DNA from 3 places in the Mesorhizobium sp. NZP2234 genome. Region 3 is predicted to be linked to each of the others. Evidence: riboswitches for the same ligand, from Rfam matches in the RefSeq annotation. Region 3 holds a riboswitch; each other region holds the start of a gene.

Region 1 (2,255 bases), 2.8 Mb from region 3:
AAGCACGCCTTCGAATGGCTGTTCTGGGCCGGGCGCATCACCACGGCGCACCGTCGCGGCTTCGAGCGCTTCTATGATTTGCCGGAGCGCGTGCTGCCGCAGGCGATCCTCGATCTGCCGGTGCCCCCGGCCGAGGACGCGCATCGCGAATTGCTGCGCATTTCCGCCCGCGCCCATGGCGTGGCGACGTCAGGCGACCTGCGCGACTATTTCCGGCTGTCGCCGGCCGATATGAAGGGCCGGCTGGAGGAACTGGTCGAGTTGGGCGAATTGCTGCCGGTGCGCGTCGAAGGCTGGGACAAGCCGGCCTACCTTCACAAGGACGCCCGCCTGCCCCGGAAAATCGAGGCCCGCGCGCTGTTGGCGCCGTTCGACCCGGTCGTCTTCGAGCGCTCGCGTTCGGAGCGGCTGTTTGACTTCCACTACCGCATCGAGATCTACACGCCGGCTGAAAAGCGCCAATACGGCTATTACGTCCTCCCCTTCCTGCTCGGCGACCGGATCGTCGCGCGCGTCGACCTCAAGGCGGACCGGCCGGCGAGCGTCCTGCGCGTCCATGCCGCCTACCCCGAGCCCGGCGCCCCGCCTGAAACCGCCGCGCAGCTCTTCGAGGAATTGAAGCAGATGCAGGGCTGGCTTGGCCTTGAACGCATGGACGTGACGCCGGCAGGCGATCTGGGCCCGGCGCTGGCCGACATCGCCATGTCGTAAGCTCGCGTTGACACCGCTGCCTGCAAAAGCCTAAATCCCGTCCAGACGGTCCCTTGCCCGCAACGGCAGGGGCTAAGAGGGAATGCGGTGCGAGGTGAAAGATCTCAAATCCGCGGCTGTCCCCGCAACTGTAAGCGAAGAGCCTAGGCCGAAAGCCACTGGGGATTCCTGGGAAGGCGGCACCCAAGGCGATGACCCGCGAGCCAGGAGACCTGCCGTCTGTGACAAGAGAATCCGATCGCCCGGCGGGTTTCCGGGCAAGGAGCCCGGCTTTTTGGACCAGAACGGCAGTTTTTCGGCTGGTACAGCGGACAATTCGTCCGCCGACAGCGAAGCCTTGACCGGCGTCACGGTCATCGTCTGCGCCTCCTGTCGCGACGAGGCCGGCTCGGACGCCCATCCCCGCGCCGGCGAACTGCTGGCCGAGGACACGCGCCATGCCGCGGCCGATGACAACATCCGCGTCCGCACCGTCGAATGCCTCGGCAATTGCAAGCGCCGGCTGAGCGCCGCCATCCTGCGCGACGGCTGCTGGAGCTATGTCTTCGGCGACCTGACCGCGGCCAGCGGCGCCGACCTCGTCACCGGCGCCAAACTCTTCGCCACCTCGACGGACGGCCTCATTCCATGGCGTGGCCGGCCCGATTCCCTCAAGCGCGGCCTCGTGGCCCGCATTCCTCCCCTCGACCTGTTGAAGGATTGATCATGAGCGCCCCAAATTCGACCGGCAATCTCTCCCGCGTCCCCTGCACCGTCGTCACCGGCTTCCTCGGCGCCGGCAAGACGACGCTGGTCCGCCATCTCCTGGAAAACGCCGGCGGCAAGCGCATTGCCATTATCGTCAACGAGTTCGGCGACATCGGCATCGACGGCGAAATCCTGAAAGGCTGCGGCATCGACACCTGCCCCGAGGAGAACATCGTTGAACTGGCCAATGGCTGCATCTGCTGCACCGTGGCAGACGACTTCGTGCCGGCGCTGGACCAGATCCTGTCGCTGACGCCGAAGGTCGACCACATCCTGATCGAAACCTCGGGCCTCGCTCTGCCCAAGCCGCTGGTCCAGGCGTTCCAGTGGCCGACGGTGAAGAGCCGCGTGACGGTCGATGGCGTGATCGCCGTGGTCGACGGCCCTGCTTTGGCCGAAGGCCGCGTCGCCAACGACATGGACGCCTTGCAAGCGCAGCGCGCCGGGGATGAGAGCCTCGACCATGACGACCCGGTCGAGGAAGTGTTCGAGGATCAGATCGCCTGCGCGGACCTGATCATACTGTCGAAGAGCGACCTGATGGACGCCGCCGGTTCGGCCCGGGCCAACGCCATCGTCAACGAACATTCCGCCCGCGCCGTGAAGATCGTGCCGACCTCGCACGGCAAGGTCGACCCTTCCATACTGCTCGGGCTCGGTCTCGCCGTCGAGGACGATATCGAGAACCGCAAATCCCATCATGACGGCGCTTTCGACCACGAGCACGACGACTTCGACACCTTCATCGTCGACATCTCTTCGATCGCCAATCCGGACGAGCTGGCAAGGCGCGTCGC
Region 2 (2,255 bases), 1.6 Mb from region 3:
TTCCAGATCGTGTTGACGGTCCGGCGGATAGTCGAGATGTGTTCGCGATGCGAAAACACCGCGTATTTCTGGGCGGGTATGCGCACGCGGCTGAGTTCCCTTGGAAGGTCGGAAAAATCGGAGACCTCGACACCGGCGACGTAGTCGAAATTGCCGGCATCGTCGCCGTTGGCGCAGACACCATAGGCGACGTCGCCGGTCTCGCCAGGAATGTTGCCGATATAGGGGCCGAAGCGTTGCCACTGCATCGGAATGGCGGCGCTGGTTTCACAGTTGTAGCGTTCGCCGAGCCCAGCGATCAGCAACGGCCGGCTGGTCTCGAAGCGCGGTGGTTCGAGGGCGGAAAGAAAGGATTGGTCCATCAGGATCGGCTCCACGAGGTCGAGGGTGTTGGTCGAGCCTTGCGCGCGCACCATCTCCGGCGTGGTGCCGAACTGGTCGCGGAAGGCGCGGGTGAAAGCCTCATGCGAGCTGTAGCCGGCATCGAGCGCCACCGATAGGATGTCGGGCGCTCCGCCGGCCAGCCGGCGCGCCGCCTCGGTCAGCCTGCGCGCGCGCATGTAGCCCATGACCGAGCGGCCGGTGGCGGCGCCGAAGGCGCGCGTCACATGAAAGCGCGACACGCCGCTGCTTTGGGCGACATCGTCGAGCGAGATCGCCTCCGGCAGATGGCTCTCGACGAACCATAGCGCTTTCTCGGTCGGGTTCATGGCTCCTCGCATTGAGGGGATCATCTTGCCACCTTCGCGCGCGGCAGTTTGATCGGAATTGCGCTCGCCGCGCAATCCGGACGGCAACGCTCCGCAGCCAACAGCATCTGGCTCGCCGGCTTCTTCCGGCAGCAAGCTCTCACTTGACGCCGCCGCGCGCTATCGTCTAAGACGTAATGTAATTACATAACATATTCGAGCGCCGCGGCGGGATCGACAATGCACCGAGAAATCCGTTGCGAAGCAATTGGGGGAAAACTACGATCGAGTGGTGATGGTCCCCGAGTCGAAAGGCGAGGGGTGAAAAGGGAACACGGTGAGACCCAAGAGGTCGAAGCCGTGGCTGCCCCCGCAACTGTAAGCGGTGAGCAAGATCCGAAATGCCACTGGCCGGCAAGGCTGGGAAGGCAGGATTGCGCAAGGACCCGCGAGCCAGGAGACCTGCCATCACCAAGTTGACCGGACGGGGTGTGCCGGGAGGAAACGTGGACGTCGGTCTTGTCGGCCGGCTCGCCAACATCCTTCCGTCGCCAGTTTTGGAAAGTGACGGAAGTTGGACGGCGCCATCGATCACCGCATCATCGTGTGCACGCTTTGCCGTGATGTTCCGACCGGCATCAGGTCGGGCGAAAGCCTATGCGCCGATTTGCGCTCCCGGCTCTCGGCCCACGATGAACCCGCCGTGGCGCATGGCTTCACGATCGAAGGCGTCGAATGCATGGCGGGCTGCGCACGGCCGTTGACGGTAGCCTTCCAGGCTCCGGGCAAGGCCACCTATCTTTTCGGCTCCGTCGATGCCGAGGCCGATGTTGGCGATCTTGTGCGATTTGCCAGGCTTTACGCCTCGCTTGCCGACGGCTGGTGCAATTCCGGACAACGTCCGCCGCGACTGGCCGGCAAGACGCTGGCTCGCATCCCGGCGCCGGGCAAGCTGGGGGGGATAGTCGATGACAATGCCACTTCTTGAAGCGCGCGACCTGGGTGCCGTGGCGAATGGCCGGAATCTGGTCCATGCGGTCAGCCTCTCCATCGCCACCGGCGATCGTCTCGCCATCATCGGCCCCAATGGCGCCGGCAAGACGACGCTGCTGCGCATGCTGTCGGGCATGCTCAGGCCAAGTTCGGGCGAGGTGAAGCTTGGCGGGCGACGCCTGGACAGAATCTCGACAGCCGAGCGGGCCCTGCACATGGCCGTCGTCGGCCAGACCGACCAGCCGGATCCGCGGCTGGCGGTGATCGACTATGTCGAACTCGGCCGCGTTCCGCATGCCGGCCTGAGGCGCAGGAGCGAGGAGCGCGACATCGTCGTCGATGCCTTGCGCCGGACTGGGCTTCTACCGCTGCTTGGCCGCACGATCGGCTCGCTGTCCGGCGGGGAGCGCCAACGCGCCCAGCTGGCGCGCGCCATCGCGCAGGAACCGAAGGTGTTGTTCCTCGACGAGCCGACCAACCATCTCGACCCGCGTGCTCGCGGCGAGCTTCTCGAACTCGTCGCCGGCTTCGGCATGACGGTGATCGCGGTGCTTCACGACCTGGCCCTGGTGG
Region 3 (2,255 bases):
GAGCCGGCCGACGGTCTCCAACTGCTCTGGAGCGCGCACGAGATCGACGTGCAGTCCCGCCACGGGCAGAGAAATCGCGGTCTCGAGGTTGTCTCCCAGCGATCCGAAATAGGTAGCGACCATGATCTTCAACTCGGGTGCTGCTTTCGCCAGCCGGCAGTAGGCGAATTGGAGCGCATCCCGTTCGTTGGGAATCAGATCCAGCACGAGCGCCGGCTCATCGATCTGTACCCAATCGGCTCCCGCGAGCTTCAGCCTCCGCAGGAGCTCCTCGTAGACGGCCAGCAGCCGTGGCAGGAGCGCGATAGGGTTGAAACCTTCCTCAGGTGACTTCGCCAACTTGAGAAACGTAACCGGTCCAAGCAGGACCGGGCGCGTGTGGATGCCGAGCACCTTGGCCTCGAGGAAATGATCGACCGGTTTCGCCGACGAGAGGGCAAAGGTCTGCTCGTCCGTGAGTTCCGGCACAATGTAGTGATAGTTGGTGTCGAGCCATTTGGTCATTTCCATTGCGGCAAGGCCATGCCCGTTGGCCGCATGCTTGTCACCGGCATGTCCACAATCCGCGGCCTGACCTTGGTTGCCGCGCGCCATGGCGAAATAGGTATCGAGTGGGACCTCGCCGTCAGTCCAAGCGTATCGTGCCGGCACGGCGCCGACCATGGTGACGGTGTCGAGCACATGGTCGTAAAGCGAGAAATCGTTGGACGGGATTTTCGACACGCCGTGATCGTGCTGCTCCCTCCAGCTAGCCTCGCGTAGGCCTTCGCCGTCGCGAGCAGGTCCTCAGCGGGAGATTTTCCGGACCAGTAGCTTTCAAGCGCGAATTTCAGTTCCCGCCGTCGACCGATACGCGGCACGCCGAGCGTTGCCACAGGAATTTGTTGAGAGACAGTCATGCCATACCCCGATGGTTGGGGCGTGGGGACAAGGAACGCGCGAGTAGGCGGCACGAAGCCGGGCTACCGCGACCACCGAGACACCCCGCCCGTGGACGTTGTTCGTCGTGGCTGGTCTCCTGGCTCGCGGGTCAAAGCCTCTGCCCGTCTTCCCGAGGCCGTTCGCCTCAGTGACATCAATGGGCTTGGCTCGCCGCTAACAGTTGCGGGGGCAGCGCCGGCATCGCACCGGCTTCCCTCTTAGCTCCGCTACGGCAGTGCCGCGCGGAGAACCACGACATGCGCACAATCACAGCCGCTTCGCTCCTTGTCAATACCATATAACGAGATGTTTATGTGATGATGCGAATGATGCCCTTGCGCTGATCGGTCTCTTTCGCCCAAAGCCGCGTACGATCCGGCCTCTCATCAGTGCAGGCTCGGAGAGGTCCTGGTCCCCATCGGCGACGCCGGATCAGATCGAGGTCGCCGGGCTCAAGGGCGTAAAGTCGGGCCAGGTCTTCACGGTCCGCCCGGAATCCCGGTAGTTGTTCCCCGCTCGGCTTCGCTCAGCGTGCTTGCGCATTCGCCCATCAGCGCGCTGATGACCATGGCCGGAAGCGGAAAGGAGAGGTGGCGCCTCAGGTCGGCGGGCTGGGGCTGGGCCGCCAGCGTGTCGAACGATTGCGCGGCGATCGCCTCGACCTGCTGCGCGAGCAGCTTCGCGCTGCGGTTGCTGAAGGCCGGCGCCACGAGCGTGCGTAACCGGGCATGCTCGCCCCCCTCGTGCGAGACCAGCCATCCCGGCGAACCGAGAATCACCGAATCCGGGGTGAATGCCGCACTCGCTAAGCGACGGAAGCGCGGAAGGTGACCGGCAGGCGTTGCGGGCAGCGAATGATGTAAGACGGCATGTAGACGACGTCCTCCGCGGCGATGGTCAGCGCCAGATCCTCCAGCCGCCCGAACAGCGCGGGGAAGGCGCAGCGCAATTCCAGGCGCGCCAGCGCAGCGCCCAGGCAGGAATGCGGCCCCTCGCCGAACGACAGGTGCGGGTTGTGCCGCCGGGTGACATCGAACCTGTCGGCGCCGGGACCGAAGGCCTTTTCGTCCCGGTTCGCCGCATGGAACGCCATCAGGACGGCATCGCCGCGGCGGACCATGCATCCGTCGATCTCCACGTCCTGGGTGGCATAGCGGAACGGCAGATTGGCCGCTGAGCTGCCCCAGCGCAGGATCTCCTCGATCGCCTGTGACCACGGAACTTGGCCGCTGCGCACCAGGTGCAGTTGCTGCGGATGCGTCAGCAATGCCAGCACGCCATTTCCGATGACGCCGGCGGTGGTCACGAAGCCCGCAGAGAGCACCATGAACAGC

The links. A riboswitch is a leader RNA that binds a small molecule or an ion and turns the genes downstream of it on or off. The one in region 3 is predicted to bind cobalamin.
Region 1: another riboswitch for cobalamin. It lies ahead of EB230_RS17555 (DUF1636 family protein); the one in region 3 lies ahead of metE (5-methyltetrahydropteroyltriglutamate--homocysteine S-methyltransferase).
Region 2: another riboswitch for cobalamin. It lies ahead of EB230_RS23815 (DUF1636 family protein); the one in region 3 lies ahead of metE (5-methyltetrahydropteroyltriglutamate--homocysteine S-methyltransferase).

Annotation. Positions count from the first base shown of each region.
Region 1 is NZ_CP033364.1:3,549,975-3,552,229, reverse strand. It holds gene EB230_RS17560 (winged helix-turn-helix domain-containing protein) at 1-711, shown strand, start outside; cobalamin riboswitch at 741-946, shown strand; gene EB230_RS17555 (DUF1636 family protein) at 986-1,414, shown strand; gene cobW (cobalamin biosynthesis protein CobW) at 1,417-2,255, shown strand, end outside.
Region 2 is NZ_CP033364.1:4,808,797-4,811,051, reverse strand. It holds gene EB230_RS23820 (AraC family transcriptional regulator) at 1-710, opposite strand, end outside; cobalamin riboswitch at 969-1,174, shown strand; gene EB230_RS23815 (DUF1636 family protein) at 1,264-1,677, shown strand; gene EB230_RS23810 (ABC transporter ATP-binding protein) at 1,658-2,255, shown strand, end outside.
Region 3 is NZ_CP033364.1:6,388,451-6,390,705, reverse strand. It holds partial or broken gene metE (5-methyltetrahydropteroyltriglutamate--homocysteine S-methyltransferase) at 1-899, opposite strand, end outside; cobalamin riboswitch at 991-1,191, opposite strand; partial or broken gene EB230_RS30830 (cytochrome) at 1,467-1,721, opposite strand; gene EB230_RS30825 (cytochrome P450) at 1,727-2,255, opposite strand, start outside.